DNA from 2 places in the Citricoccus parietis genome. Region 1 is predicted to be linked to the other one. Evidence: predicted binding sites of a transcription regulator. Region 1 holds the regulator's gene; the other holds the start of a gene.

Region 1 (7,827 bases):
GGGGGCCTGTGCCGCCGCCACGGCCGTCCGCATCTGGGCCGGAGACCGTGACGCCCTGACCTGGGAGGTGGGCGTCCCGGGCGGCACCGTGGGCGTCGAGTTCACCCCCCAGGCCGACGGCACCGATAGCGTCATCCTGTCCGGGCCCGCCACCCTCGTCTTCGACGGAACGGTGGCCTGACAAGGGCCTGACCGACGGCTATCGGATTCGGTCCACCTGCAGGATCCGGAAGCCCTTCTCGCTGCCGAAGCGTGACGCGGTGAATTGCCCCGGGAGCCGTTCGTCGAGGGCCGCGGCCATCCACGGCAACAGCGAATCGGCCCCGAGGTTCTTCTGCACCACCAACAGGGCCCGGCCCCCGGGGGCCAGCCGGGGCAGCCACTGCAACAGGATCGAGTGCAGTGCCTCCTTGCCCACCCGGATCGGCGGATTGGACCAGATCAGGTCGAAGGTCCGTTCGGCCGGGACCTCGTCCGGCCGGTAGACGGAGACGTTGTCCAGGCCGAGGGCGGCGGCATTGTCCCGGCACAACTGCGCAGCACGGTCATTGACCTCCACCCCCGTGACCTGGGCGTCGGGGCTGGACAGCGCCAGCGTGAGGGCGAGCGGCCCCCATCCGGTGCCGATGTCCAGGAAGGAGCCCGACGACGGAGGGTCCGGTACCGTACGCAGCATCGCCGCGGTGCCCTTGTCCAGGCTGTCGGGGGAGAAGATGCCGCCCGCCGTCTCGACGGTGACGTCCCGGCCGGCCAAGGTGACGCTGAGCCGTCGTCGTTGTTCCGGGCCGACCGGCTCGGCGGAGAAGTAGTGTGCGGAATCCATCACGGCCGATGCTACCTCTGCTTGACAACGTCCCTATACTGGTTGGCATGTGGATTTACCTGCGTTGAGTCGGACGTGCCCCTGCGGCACCGACGCTCCGGACCCCGATCTCCCCGCTGTGCAGCGGGTCGAGACACCGTCCGTGATGGCACCCACTCTCCCCTGAGCCTGCGTGACCCGACTGTCCGGGTCCTGGTATGCCGCGATTCCTCGCGCCGATCCCACGCCGGCCCGACCCGTGAAGGAGGCCCTGGTGGCCCCGAAAACCCCCATCCACAGCGGCGACCTGAACACTCTCGGCGTCCCCGCCAGCGACTACCCTAGAGACCACACCTCATCCAAGGAGACCATGACCGAGACCACCCCGCAGGGGAACGAACAGCCCGCGAACGAGCAGCACGGGAACGAGTCCGAGATCCGGGACGTGATCGACCGGATCCTCGCGGCCGATGCAGCCAGTGCCGCCAAGAACGCCCCCGAACAGGGCCGGGCGCTCGCACTGTCTGAAGGCGGTGACGGGCACACCGAGGCGGACGGCGAGCAGTTCGACCTGGCCGAACGTCAGGCGTTGCGGCGCGTCAGCGGACTGTCCACCGAGCTCGAGGACATGAGCGAGGTCGAGTACCGTCAGCTGCGCCTGGAGCGGGTCGTTCTCGCCGGCCTCTGGTCCGAGGGGACCGCGGAGGACGCCGAGAACTCCCTGCGCGAGCTCGCGGCCCTGGCCGAGACGGCGGGGTCCGAGGTCCTGGACGGTCTGATCCAGCGCCGCCACCTGCCCGACCCGGCCACCTTCCTGGGCAAGGGCAAGGCCGAGGAGCTGCGCGGCATCGTGGCGATGACCGGGGCGGACACCGTCGTCGTGGACTCGGAGCTGGCACCCTCCCAGCGACGTGCCCTGGAGGACATCGTCCGCGTCAAGGTCATCGACCGCACGGCGCTGATCCTGGACATCTTCGCCCAGCACGCCCAGTCCCGTGAGGGCCGCGCCCAAGTGGAACTGGCGCAGCTGGAGTACCTGTTGCCGCGCCTGCGCGGTTGGGGTGAGTCCATGTCCCGCCAGGCCGGTGGCCGTGCCGCCGGCGGTGAGGGCATCGGCTCCCGCGGCCCCGGTGAGACCAAGATCGAGCTGGATCGCCGCCGCATCCGCACCCGCATGGCCAAGCTGCGCCGGGAGATCGCCGCGATGAAGCCGGCGCGTGAGACCAAGCGGGCCAACCGGCGTCGCAACCGGGTGCCTTCCGTGGCGATCGCCGGGTATACGAACGCCGGCAAGTCCTCCCTGCTCAACCGCCTCACGCATGCCGGTGTGCTCGTGGAGAACGCCCTGTTCGCCACACTGGATCCGACGGTGCGCAAATCCGTCACCCCGGACGGCATCGGCTACACGCTCTCGGACACGGTCGGCTTCGTCCGCTCGTTGCCGACACAGCTGGTCGAGGCCTTCCGCTCCACCCTGGAGGAGGTGGCCGACGCGGACGTGATCCTGCATGTCGTCGACGCCTCGCACCCAGATCCCGAGGGGCAGATCGCCGCCGTGCGATCCGTGCTCGCCGAGGTGGACGCCCGGCAGATCCCGGAGATCATCGTGCTGAACAAGGCCGACGCCGCCGACCCGGTGGTGGTGGCCCGGCTGCGTCAGAAGGAACCGCGGTCAGTGGTCGTCTCCGCCCGCACCGGGGAGGGGATCGAGGAACTCGAACGCGCCGTCTCGGACGCGATCCCGCGCCCGAACGTGGCCCTGGACCTGTTGATCCCGTTCACGGACGGGGACGTGGTCTCGCGCCTGCACTCGCCGGACGCGGACATCATCTCGGAGACCTACGAGGCCGAGGGCACGCGGCTCCGGGTACTGGTCCGAGAGGACATCGCCGAGGACCTGCGTCGCTATGCCGCCGAGAGGTCCGCGGACGGACAGGAGCGCGCCGGAGCATGACAGAGACGGTCGAGGAAGCCGCGCCGGCTGCCGTGGCGGGGCCCGCCGCCGAGCCCCGTACCGACGCCGAGCGTGAGGCCCTGCGGCTGCTGGACGCCGCCGTCACAGCCACCGGGGGTCAGCGCCGGGAAGGGCAGCGGCGCATGGTCGTGGAGGTCGCCCGGTCCCTGGAGACCGGGCAGCACCTGCTGGTGCAGGCGGGCACCGGCACCGGGAAGTCGTTGGCGTACCTGGTGCCGGCGCTCCAGCACGCCCTGGAGGCCGAGAACCCGGTGGTGGTGGCCACCGCCACCCTGGCGTTGCAGTCCCAGATCATGCGACGGGATGCGCCCAAGCTGCTGGAAGCCCTGCGGGACGAGCTGCCCCGTCCCATGAACATCGCCCTGGTCAAGGGCCGGTCCAACTACCTGTGCAAGCACAAGCTGGAGGGCGGCTTCCCGGAGGAGGACGGCCAGGCACTGTTCGGCATGGCCGACGACGGCGAGATGCTGTCCGGATCCGACGGTGGCCCGACCAGCCCCCTGGGCCGCGAGGTCCTGCGGCTGCGGGAATGGTCCGAGGAGACGGACACGGGGGACCGGGACGACCTCGATCCGGGCGTCACCGACCGCGCGTGGCGCCAGGTCTCGGTGTCCGCGGTGGACTGCCTGGGCGCCCAGAAGTGCCCGATGGCGGCCGAGTGCTTCTCCGAGCGGGCGCGCGCGGACGCCGGAGAGGCAGACGTGGTGGTCACCAATCACGCCATGCTCGCCATCGCCGCCTTCGAGGGACTCGCGGTGCTGCCCGAGTTCGAGGCCGTGGTGGTGGACGAGGCCCACGAACTCCAGGACCGCGTGACCGGGGCGGTGACCGGCCAGCTCTCCGGGGCCATCGTGCAGGCCGCGGCCTCCTCGGCCCGTAAGCACACGGCCATCGCCGTGGAGGACCTGGTGCAGGCCGGCGCCGGCCTTGACGCCGCCTTCACCGCCACCCCCACGGGCCTGATACCGCGTGGGCCGGACGAGGTCCAGCAGAACGCCCTGAAGGCTGTCCGTGATGCGGCCCGCCAGGGGCTCAGTGATTCCAAGCCGAGCGGGGGAGGTGCCGACTCCGCGGCCGACGGCGGGCGTCAGATGGCCCGATCCCGGATGCAGGACGTCCTGGACGTGGCCGAGCGGATGCTGGAGACCACCCCGGACACCAGTCACCCCGAGGTGCTCTGGGCGTCCCGTCCGGGCCACTTCGAGCCCGGCACCGGGTGGATCCCCGGGGACGAGTCCGCGGCTCCGATGCTCTACGTGGCCCCGCTGTCCGTGGCCGGCAAACTCCGTGAGGGACTCTTCGGCCAGGCCACGACCGTGCTGACCTCGGCCACGCTGGCCATCGGTGAGTCGTTCAACCCGGTGGCGGGATCCCTCGGCCTGATGGGCGAGGGGGCGCCGGCCTGGACCGGTCTGGACGTGGGCAGCCCCTTCGACTACCCGAGGCAGGGTGTGCTCTACGTGGCCCGGCATCTGCCGAAGCCGGGTCGGTTCGCTGCCCCCGAGGCCTATGACGAACTCGAGGCACTGCTCAGGGCGTCCGGCGGCGGCGCTCTGTGCCTGTTCTCCTCCAAACGAGCCGCCGAGGACGCTGCCGCCGAGATGCGCACGCGGCTCGGTCCGAAGCCCACGATCCTGTGCCAGGGCGACACCACGCTGACCGCCCTGGTGCGTCAGTTCGCCACGGAGGAGGACACCTGTCTGTTCGGGACCATGAGCCTGTGGCAGGGCGTGGACGTACCCGGCGAGTCCTGCCGCCTGGTGGTCATCGATCGGATCCCGTTCCCGCGACCGGACGATCCCCTGTCCACGGCGCGGTCCAGAGACATCAGCCGGCATGGCGGCAACGGGTTCATGGCGGTCTCCGCCTCCCATGCGGCGGTCCGCCTGGCGCAGGGCGCCGGCCGGCTCATCAGGACCGCGACGGACCGCGGTGTGGTGGCTGTCCTCGACTCCAGGCTCGCGACGGAACGGTACGGATCGTTCCTGCGTTCGACCCTGCCGGACTTCTGGCCGACGGCCGATCCCTCCGTGGTCCGCGGCGTGCTGGAGCGGCTCCGTCCCGCTGACTAGCGGATCAGCATCTCGAGGGCGCCGACCGTGCGAATGGCCCGCCATTCGATGCCGGGGGCCGGGCTCCAGGCCGGCCAGTCCACGGACCATCCGCCATCGGGCTCCTGGGCGGATGCGAGCCACCGGCGGTCCCGGGACATCACGGCCGCAGGGACCAGGCCGCCGTAGAGGTCCGAGGGGAAGGGGACCGTCCAAGGATGGTGGACCAGGTCGAGCGCATGGATGCTCTCGTCCTCAACGCCACCCTGCACGGGGAGGGAGCCGTTGGCGGACAACCGCTCACGAAGGGCTGCCAGAATCGGGCTGTCGACCGAGCCCGTGGGAAGGCCGTCCGCAGCGAGGAACCTCAGGGCGTACTTGGCCTCATAGGCGGGCAGGTCGCCGGCAGTCGCAGCCCGGGACAAGCGGAGGCGGCACCAGTCCGAGGCGGCCTCAGCCCACCCGCCCGCGAACCCCGTCAGCAGGGCTGCGGCGGCGAAGCCATACGTGAGGTGCGAACCGCCGGGAACCGGTTGGACCCACGGTGCATGGGGCCACTCGAGGGAGGCCTCGGTGACGAACGGCACGGAACCGTCCAGCCCGGAAGTCGAGGCCACCCATTCCAGTCCAGAGCGAACCCAGGGGTGCTCGGCCAGATCCCAACCGGCCAAGAGGTCCAGAGCCGTCAGCGTGGAGAGCGCCTCACTCTTCGGTGACTGCACATCGGGTTCGAGGCCGTGACCGAATCCACCGTCAGGATTGCGGTACGCCCCCAGGGCAGCCAGGACACCCTCGGTGCCGCCGCCGTGGAGCAGCAGGTCCACCCGGCGGCGTTCGAGCAGCCGCCCGTGGGTGTAGACGAACTCCTCGGCATCCGCCACGCGGACGCCCGGCGGCAGAGGCCGATGGTTCATGGGGCTCAGAGCGCCCGGAGTACCGTGACGACCTTGCCCATGACCGTCGCCTCGTCGCCGAGGATGGGCTCATACGCAGAGTTCTGCGGCAGCAGCCACGTGTGGCCATCCCGCTGCCGGAAGGTCTTGACGGTGGCCTCGTCGTCCAGCAACGCGGCGACGATGTCCCCGTTCTGTGCGTTGTTCTGCTGACGCACCACCACCCAGTCGCCGTCGCAGATGGCCGCATCGACCATGGAATCGCCGTAGACCTTCAGCATGAACAGTTCCCCCTCGCCGGTCAGTTGACGCGGCAGGGTCATGACGTCCTCGACCTGCTGGTCGGCGAGGATCGGCCCACCGGCGGCAATCCGGCCCACCAGGGGGACCGGGACGGCATCACCGTCGGCGGCCCCGGTGTGCAGGGTCCTCACCGCCCCCTCCGGCGTGGCTGCCGATTCGGGGGACGTGACGGCGGACTCGGCCACGAGGGCCAGGCCGTTCTCGTCCAGCAGGACCTCCATGGCCCGCGGGCGGCCCGGATCCTTGCGGATGTAGCCGAGCTTCTCCAGCTGACCCAGTTGATGGGTGACCGATGACAGCGAGGCCAAGCCGGCCGCATCTCCGATCTCCCGCATGGACGGCGGATACCCGTGTGCGGCGATCGCAGAGCGGATGGATCCGAGGATGATCCGCTGACGATCGGTGAGGGGCCGGACGCCGTGATCGTGGTGCGGGTCCGGGGCGGGAGTGGGAATCCGGGGGGCCATTCGACCATCCGTTCTTATCGTGTCCGTCGGTCTTGGTGAAGTGTCTCTTGCTGGTCGCTGGGTCCGACGGTACCGGAGTCACACCCTCGATTCAAAGATATGTTCGAATTTTTCTTGGCATGTTTCGAACAGGCGTGCTAGACATGACGTCGAAGCAGTCGAACACACGTTCTAGATGGCCCGGGGTTCCGGGAGGAGAGGCAGAAGAGCATGAGCACTGCAGCATCGGTCCAGATCCGCACGGCCGGCTCCGCCGGATTCCACCTGAACCGCCGTGGTCGTTTCCTCTTCGTGGGGTTCCCCGTCATCGTTCTGGCGGTCCTGGCCGCAGTGGCCGCCGTCTTCTTCGGCGCCCACGGGATGGCTCCGGCGGCGGCCTCCGATGACCAGCCGGCTGCGGACGTGGAGACGGTCACGGTGAACTATGGCGACACCTTGTGGGCCATCGCCGGGCGCACGGCCCCCGAGTCGCCCCGCAACGAGGCCATCCTGCGCATCGGCGAACTTAATGACCTCGACGGTGGCGACCTGCAGCCCGGTCAGGTGTTGTTCGTCCCCGCTGGGGCCTGAGTCTCCGCTGGCCCCGCAGGGAGTGCCGGGGGATTCGACTCCCTTCAGCCCGCCGCTAGGATGGCCTGGGTCCGTAGTGAGGCGGATCAACTGCTGATGACGGGGCACTCATGGGGAACAAGCGCAAGCAGATGAAGTCTGTGGCGACCCCGGTGGCCTTCTCCGCCGTCGGTGCCCTCGTGGCCACTGGTGCCTTCCTCTATCCCGGCTTCGACACGGCTGACCTCGACCTGCATGATGCCGGCATCTGGGTCACCCACAACAGTGGGGGATACGTCGGCCACCTGAACCACGAGTCCACCATCCTGGACGGTGGTTTCCGGCCCCCGGTGGAGGACTTCGAACTTCACCAGGAGGATGCCACCGCCCTCATGCTGGACCCGGCCTCCGGCGCCTTGACCTCCATTGACACCACCGCCATGGTCGCCGGCGACCAGGTCATGATGCCGGCCACCCAGGATTTCGCGCTGGGCGCCGGCGTCATCTCGGCCAGCAATCCCGCCGAGGGGGCCGTCTACGCGGGGACGGTGGACCCGACGCCCCAGGTCTCGACGGACGAACCGCTCTACGAGGCCGAGGGAGCCGTGACGTCGACGACCACGGTGGGTGGCGAGGTGTTCGTGGCGGACCTCGGCCGGGACACCGTGATTCGCTTCGCGGCCGAGGGCGAGCAGCCTGGTGCCCTGGTGGAGACCCGCCAGGACGGCCTCGAAGGGTTGTCCGGAATGCAGGAACCGCAGCTGGTGGCCGTGGGCGACGTTCCGGT
Region 2 (7,827 bases), on a different contig from region 1:
GGAACAACGAGATATCGATGGTCAGGTCATTGAATTCCACGGGCGCCATCTTCCCGATCAGCTCACGTTGGCCCGGTGACTCGATCTGGAAGATGCCCAAGGTGTGCGTGGTCCGGATCAGTTCGAAGGTCGGCTCGTCATCGAAGGGCACCTGCTCGAGGTCCACCGTCCTCCCCGTGGTCCGCTCAATCTCGGCCAGGGTGTAGGCGATGGTCGACTGCATCCTCACGCCAAGCACGTCGAGCTTGAGCATGCCCATGGGATCCATGTCGTGCTTGTCGAACTGACTCATCGGCAGGTCGATCCCGGAGGGCTGCAGCGGCGTCCGGTCCAGCAGGGTGGCGTCTCCGAGGATCACCCCACACGGGTGCATGGCGATGTGCCGCGGCAGCCGGTCCAGTCGCTCGGTGAGGTCCACCAGCAGGTCCAATTGCTCCTGTCCGGCGGCCCGGCCGGTTTCGACCTGCTCCGCGAAACCGCGCAACTCCGGCATCCGGTCCATGGCCTCACGGAAGCTCGACGCCGAGAACCGCCACAGTTGCTTGGCGATCGTATCCACCTGCCCCGGTTCCATGCCGAGCGCCATCCCGGCGTCACGCACCGCTCCTCGGGCTCGGTAGCCGTTCTGCATGCTCATGAGCGTGGTGCGTTCAGCACCGAAACGCTCGAACATCGCATGGTAGACGTCGTGACGGCGGGCCGATTCCACGTCGATGTCGATGTCCGGCAGGGTCGAGCGGTCGTTGGAGAGGAAGCGTTCGAAGATCAGCTCGTGCCGCATGGGGTCCACGTTCGAGATCCGCAACAGATAGTTGACCAGCGACGAGGCCCCGGATCCGCGTGCCGAGACCCGCACCCCCATCTTCTCGATCATCTCCACCACCTCGGCCACGGTCAGGAAGTAGCTGGCGAAGCCGAGCCGGTTGATGATGCCCAGCTCCTGCTCCAACCGCTTCTCCAGGTCCTGACCGGCGGTCGACGACGCAAAGCGGGTCCCGGTATAGAGGCCCGGGAAGCGGTCGGCAACCCTGCCAAGAGTGCGGTCCCGCAGCGCTCTGACCGGGTCCCCGGTGATCCCGATGACCGAGGCCTCCGGCACGGTGGGCTGCCGCCAGCCCAGGTCCGGACCGGGGTCCATGCGGCAGGCATCGGCGAGGGCATGGGTGTCATCCAACAGGGCCGTGACCCCCTCGGCACTGCCGCCGGCCCGCCCCTCCGTCCCGGACCCCGCCGCCTGACAGATCTCCAGGGCGATCTGGTGCATGGATCCCGCGGGCTTCAGCCAGCCCTGCCCGTTGGGCTGCAGGTCGGTGAGGGCCTCGAGGGAGCTCAGGGCCCGGGCGGCGTCGAGGACGTCCGCAGTGGCGGCCCCGTCCGGCGTCGCATAGCGCACCGCGTTGGTCAGCACCGCCGGCACCTTGGTCTCCCGTGCGGCGCGCAGCATCTTCACGGCGTGGGCGGCTGACAGCTTCGCCCCCGGCGCAGAGAGATGGCAGACCACCTCCACCCGCAGGGATCCGGCGGGCAGTGTGGCCTTCCACTGGCGCAGCAGCGCCCGGCCGGCCGTGTACTTGCGCGCGGCCATCAGCCTCCCGACGTCGGATCCCGGCCCCAGCAGCACGAACAGTTCCGGCGGGGCACCGTGGTGCCTGCCGGCGGACCAATCGGCCAGTTCGGCCATCGTGACGTACGGCGTTCCCCCGGCAGAGCCACCCGCGGTGTGGGCGTGCGCGGCCGAGATGAGCCGGACGAGGGCCCGGTAGCCGGTGCCCTGCGTGCCTCCTCGGGCCAGCACCACCACGCGGCCGGCGGAGGCGCCGTGCACCGTGCCGGGGTGCGGCGTGCCGGACGGGGGCGTACCGCCCTGGTTCCCCCAGCGCACCGCCAGGTCCACCCCGAGCACCGGGTCCAGTCCCTGCTCCAGGCAGGCGCTGACATGCTTGGCCGTGCCGTAGAGCCCATCCCGGTCAGTACAGGCCAGTACCTCCGCACCGTCCGCGGCGGCGGCTGCGGCCAGCTCAGCGGGCCAGGACACCCCGTAATGGGAACTGAAGGCACTGGCCACGTGCAGATGCGGAAAGCCCGGGGCGGCGCCCATCAAGCGCTCTCCCTGAGGCGCACGGCGGCGCCGTCATGGATGCGGACCAGCCGCCAGCGGCCGGAGTCGACATGGTGGGAGAGGTCCAAGGTCAGCAATGGTGCGTTGCGTGCCTTCTCCAGGCGCACCTGGACCCGCCAGACCTCGTGGTCCACCAGACCGGCACCGCGGCCTCGCTCGGCCCGGCGCTCCTCGGTCCACCACTTGCGCCGCTCGTACCAGCGCACCGGCTGGGCCGCCAGTACGTAGATCCGGCCGTTCCACTCCAGGCGTTCCGGGGCCCCTGCCGTGGTGCATCCAACGGCGACCGATTGAGTGAAGATTCCCATGGGACGTGATTCCTGCCCTGTTCTCGTCGTGACTTCTCATGCCGTTTTTCCGCCCTCCGGCACGTGGCCGGCGGGTTCGTCCGGGAGCAGCCCGGGCCGGCGTCGTGCCCTGCCGTCTGGGAAGGAACGGCGGGCCCGAAGCCGGGGCTGTCCGGTGGGGCGGTGGGAAGTGAAACGGCCGACGGGAAGTCCCGGCCGCACCCCACCATGGTATTCGAACACGTGTTCTAACACCAAGAATGAGGCTAGGGCAGGGCCTGGACACGATAGGGACCCGGGGCAGGATCGGTGCACGAATCCGGGGCTGACGTGGCCCCATGGATGTGGAACGGAGGCTGGCTAGAGCTGGGAAACCCCAGCCGTCAGAGGAGGGACTCCAGGGGTTCGATGAGCTCCGGACCGTTGTTGCGGACGTTGCCGACAGCAGTGCCCACCTCATCCAGAGTCCAGGCGGACGCGGTCCGATAGGCCTGTTCCCGCACCTGAGCCACCAGAGCCTCGGCCGCCTCCGCGGACGGGAGCTTCACGGGATCCAACCAGGCGTCCAGGGTGTCCCGGTCCAGGGGCAGCGGGAGCCGGTCGTGCAGTCCACCCAGCTGCTCGAGCGTGTCGAGCCCCACCTGGTTCACACCGTCCCACCGGGCAGATTCGAGGTCAGCGGCATCGGGCGAGGGCCCCGTGAGGATGGTGCAGCTCAGCAGCCACCGCCCCGGGTCACCCTCCGGCACGGATTCGTCCTTCCACCACTCATAGAGTCCCGCGAAGTAGGTCGGCGAGCCGTCTGCGGAGTGGACGTAGAAGGGACGCTTCTTCGCAGACCTAGGAGCGCCCGTGTCCGGTTTGAGCCATTCGTAGTAACCGTCCACGGGGACCGCACAGCGGCGGGCCTTCACCGCGGAGCGGAACGTCGGCTTCTCCGTGACGGTCTCAGACCGCGCGTTGAACGCCCTCGAACCGACGGACAGGTCCGTGGCCCACGGCGGGACCAAACCCCACCGGGCCACGTGGATCTCCCGGCGCGTTCCGGCCTCGGAGCCCGACGTCGGCACGGCACGTTCCAGCACCACGGCCACATCATCGGTGGGCGCCACATTCCAGCTCGGCGGCAGCACCAGTTCCTCGTCGAGGTCCGCACCCGAGTCCGCCACCAGGTCACCGACGGCCCTGGCCATCACATACCGTCCACACATGGCTTCAGTCTGCCGCAGTACCTCGTCGGGTGGTCAACCGCCGGGGATCAGTTTTCGATGGTCATTCTTCAACGAAGGGGTTGCCGCAGGCCCAGCCCTCAGGGTTCTCGTGGCAGTCCTCGGCGACGTTCTTGGACTTGGACCGCCAGATGTCCGCGCACTGCTGGACTCCATGCCCGAACCGCATCTGATACCACGCGTGGTCAGCGACCGTGTCAACAACGTCCGCCAACAACGGGAGCAAGCTGCTGCTGCGCCACGGCATCGTCTATTCCGGCGGCCAGGCAAGGACGAACGCTCACCACACCTGGTTGCACCGTCAGCAATCCAGTCGGATCAATTGCGGTCGAAAATCGCAGCAACTGTCACAAAACCACAGGACTACGGTGGTGGCATTCTCGATCGGAACAGTGTTCAGGCTCCTGAGGCCAGGTCAAACTTGCGGCAGGGTGGCCGTCTCCGCCAGACCCGAGCGAAGGACGACGTCCATGGTCCTCTCATAGTGACTTCGAAGGAGGTCAGCGGCCAGCTTGGCGTCGCGAGCAAGTGCCGCGTCGAGTATCGCCTGGTGCTCGGCTTCCACATTCCGCTCGCTGGCGGCCGTCGTCGGGGCCGCCCATCGTCGGTAGAGCTGGGTCGAATCGCTGAGGCGACGTGACAGCTCGAGGAGGGCGGGCACCTTGCAGGGTTCGAGAAGCGTCCGGTGAAACTCCTGGTGAACGCCCTCCCAGTCGTCGGCCACGTGCAAAGGGTCATGGGGTCCACGACGGGGAGTCCGCGACAACTGATGGTGGATAGCTGTCAACTGTGACTCCCAGGCAAGGTCACCCCGGGCCAACGCGAGTTCGATGCCGAGTTCCTCTGCCCTGCACCGAAGTTCCGTTTGGTCCCTGAGCTCTTCCAACGAAAGTACCGGAGCAAAGAAGCCTTTGTTCGGCTCCATCGTGGCGAAGCCCTCGCCCGCAAGACGCGTCAGCGCCTCACGAATCCTCGTCGTGCTCACGCCATAGCGCTCAGCCAACACGGCTGGCTGTATGCGCTCACCCGGTACCCACTGGCCGCTGATGATCTCTGCCCGGATCACCTCGTGCGTCTTGCCGCCATTCATGCGGATCTTTGTTGAGGTCATAGCGCCATTAAACCACGCGAATGCATTTCACGGGTCAAAATAAATTATGGGTTGACTAAGTGAGTCTGGTCACTATTGTGGATCTTGGGACTACGAACCGTCTCTGGGTCAAGTAAGACCTACCCCGCGATGAAGAGGAGCACCATGCGACGCCGAACTCGTGCATTCGCTACTTCCGGTCTCGTCCTGGTCGGTCTTTTGGCCGGTTGTGCCAGTGGTTCCGAGCCCTCAACCGGCAGCGGCACCTCTGGAGAGGGCGAGTCGCAGCAAGGACAGGCCGGTCTTGCATCGATCACCCTCGGCATCTTTCCAGGGGCGACCTTCGCGGGCCTCGAGGTCGCGAAGGATGAGGGAATCTTTGAAAAGCACGGTCTTGATGTCCAGACATCGATGAGCCAGGGCGGTGCAGAGCTACTCCCGGCGGTCATGACCCGCTCCATCGACGTGGCGGTCGGAAACCCCGTTTCAGTGATGCAAGCATTTTCCAAGGGACTCGACGTCACCATCATCGCCGGCTACGGCAAAGACGGTCCGGCGAACAACGACACCTCGGCGGTGGTCGCGATGCCTGATGAGGGAATCCAATCAGCGAAGGACCTCGTCGGCAAGACGGTCGCGGTCAATAGCCTCCAGGGAGCGCTGGAACTGGGCATTCGCGAGTCGGTTCGTCTCGACGGTGGGGATCCCAACGGCGTCAACTTCATTGAGCTGGCGTTCCCGGATATGCCCGGCCAGCTGGAGAGCGGCACCGTTGACGCCATCTGCGTCGGCCAGCCCTTTATGGGTGCCGTGCTGGAGAACGGTGGAGAGGTGGTCCTGGAGAGCCAGAAGGAGTCAGGCACTGGAGATACGATCCTCGTCACCTTCTCCAGCGACGCGTTTGTCGAGGAGAACCCGGAACTCGTGGACAGCTTCCGTGCAGCATGGTCGGAAGCCCTCGACTATGCGCAGGAGAATCCCGACCTGGTGCGGGCCGAGATCCCCGACTTCATTGGCATGGACCCCGAGCTTGCCGCCGACCTCCCCCTCGAAGGCGTCTCGGCCGAGTTGAGCATGGACGGGCTACAGGCATACGCCGACCTGATGGTCCAGTACGGGGTTGTTGACGAGTTGCCGAATCTCGACGAACTCACTGATCAGTAGAAACCACAACCAACCGTGGAAATCAGACAACAGGAGCCAACATCGTGAAGAACACTTCACCACCGGCAACGGTCGACCTCTCCGAGATGAGCGTCGAGAGGATCGAGTCAGCGGTCGCCGACGCCCACCTTCCCTCGCTGCTCACGACACTCGCCTACCTCACCGGGGACATGGGGTTGCTTCGTCCGGAGCTGGCTCCAAGCTCGCATTCTCTGACATTGGTCCTGGACCGGTCGGGGGGCCTTACTCCCGAGGCCGCGGCGGAGGCTCGACAGCTGGCGACTAAGACCATCGTGGAATACCGGGGCCGTTTCGGTGATGAATTGCCGAGCCGAACGACGGACGAACTCAAGCGCATCATGGAGTTCACCACGGGCCCTGTCGAAGACGACTACGTGCCGCTGCTATTGCACGAGCTCGGTCTTCCGGTTGACACCGGAGCCCCAGCTTGGAGCAAAGCAGAGCTCGCCCCGAAGCGGGACTTCTCGGTCATTGTCGTCGGAGCCGGCATGTCCGGACTGGCCGCCGCCCGCCGGCTGCAGCAAGCAGGCATCCCGTTCACTGTCATCGAGCGGAACGATGATGTAGGGGGCGTCTGGCTCGACAACAACTATCCAGGAGCCAAACTGGATACGAGCAACTTTACCTACAGCTATTCCTTCGCCCAGCACGGCTTGTGGGCCGACCGGTATTCCAGCCAAGAGGAGATCCTGGGCTACTTCCGCGATGTCGCCCATGAGTTCGACCTGCCGCAGAACATTTCCTTCGGCACAACTGTCGTCGCTGGGGAATTCGATCGTGCGTCGGGTCTGTGGTCACTGCGACTGCGTTCACGGTCCGGTAGGGAATGGGTCGAAACCTGCAATGTACTGATCAGTGCAGTCGGCCAGCTCAACGAACCCAACGTGCCGATACTCCCGGGTGTTGAGTCCTTCGACGGGGACGCCTGGCACACGGCGCAATGGAACCATGATGTCGATATTCGCGGTAAACGCGTCGCCGTCGTCGGCACAGGCGCCAGTGCCTTTCAGGTGATCCCCCAGGTTGCGGAGGTAGCAAGCCACCTCACCGTATTCCAGCGAACACCTGCTTGGGTCATCCCTACACCGGACTACAACGCGCCCATCACCGAGGGGCAGCATCTGCTCTTCCGGACCCTGCCGCACTACTACCGCTGGTACAGGTTCAACGAGTCGTGGGTGAACGTCGACGGCATCCGCCATCTGGCACAAGTTGATCCGGCATGGGATCATCCGATCTCGGTATCCGAAGCGAATGAGGGGATGCGCCGGGGCCTGACGGAGTTTCTCGAGGAGTCCTTCGCCGATCGGCCCGATCTTCTCGAGCAACTCATCCCCCAGTACCCGCCGTACGCCAAGCGAACGGTCCGCGACGACGGCACCTGGACTTCCGCACTGAAGCGCAAGAACGTCAACCTCACCTCGTCGCCCATTTCCCGCCTCGGGGCCACGGGAATCACCACCGCCGACGGCGTGGACCATGAGGTTGACGTCATCGTGTATGGAACCGGCTTCCGGGCCTCGGATTTCCTGTCCACCATGTCCCTGTCCGTACGAGATGGAACGACGCTGCAGGACGTCTGGCAAGGGGACGCGCGGGCGTACTACGGCTCGATGGTTCCAGATTTTCCCAACCTGTTCTGCCTCTACGGCCCGAACACCAACCTGAACGTGAATGGGAGCACTGTGCTGTTCGCCGAGGGGGCCGTGGAGTTCGCGATGAACCGCATCGAGACCCTGCTACGAACAGACAAGCTGTTCGTTGAAGTGAATGAAGAGCACTACTGGGAGTACAACGCCATGATCGATGCCGCAAGCAAGCAGCTGGCCGTCGGAGCCTCCGACGTGAACAGCTGGTACAAGAACGCCTTCGGTCGAAATTCACAGAACTGGCCGCTGACAACCCTCGAGTACTGGG

Evidence for each region. The regulator LexA, encoded in region 1, represses DNA repair genes until DNA is damaged. The targets are predictions, from matches to a motif close to TCGAACANNTGTTCGA.
Region 2: ACFFIO_RS00450 (DUF6504 family protein) is a predicted target of LexA. The motif match lies at 2,642-2,657, and genes of this name have one in related genera.

The regions. Positions count from the first base shown of each region.
Region 1 covers NZ_JBHLWH010000027.1:158,855-166,681, reverse strand. Annotated here, with positions in the region: gene dapF (diaminopimelate epimerase) at 1-181, shown strand, start outside; gene ACFFIO_RS09830 (class I SAM-dependent methyltransferase) at 200-823, opposite strand; gene hflX (GTPase HflX) at 1,173-2,756, shown strand; gene ACFFIO_RS09820 (ATP-dependent DNA helicase) at 2,753-4,849, shown strand; gene ACFFIO_RS09815 (hypothetical protein) at 4,846-5,742, opposite strand; gene lexA (transcriptional repressor LexA) at 5,748-6,491, opposite strand; gene ACFFIO_RS09805 (LysM peptidoglycan-binding domain-containing protein) at 6,702-7,061, shown strand; gene ACFFIO_RS09800 (Ig-like domain-containing protein) at 7,172-7,827, shown strand, end outside.
Region 2 covers NZ_JBHLWH010000001.1:97,961-105,787, forward strand. Annotated here, with positions in the region: gene ACFFIO_RS00445 (DNA polymerase III subunit alpha) at 1-2,098, opposite strand, end outside; gene ACFFIO_RS00450 (DUF6504 family protein) at 2,098-2,427, opposite strand; gene ACFFIO_RS00455 (SOS response-associated peptidase) at 2,790-3,617, opposite strand; gene ACFFIO_RS00460 (hypothetical protein) at 3,679-3,849, opposite strand; gene ACFFIO_RS00465 (GntR family transcriptional regulator) at 4,051-4,746, opposite strand; gene ACFFIO_RS00470 (ABC transporter substrate-binding protein) at 4,891-5,889, shown strand; gene ACFFIO_RS00475 (flavin-containing monooxygenase) at 5,934-7,827, shown strand, end outside.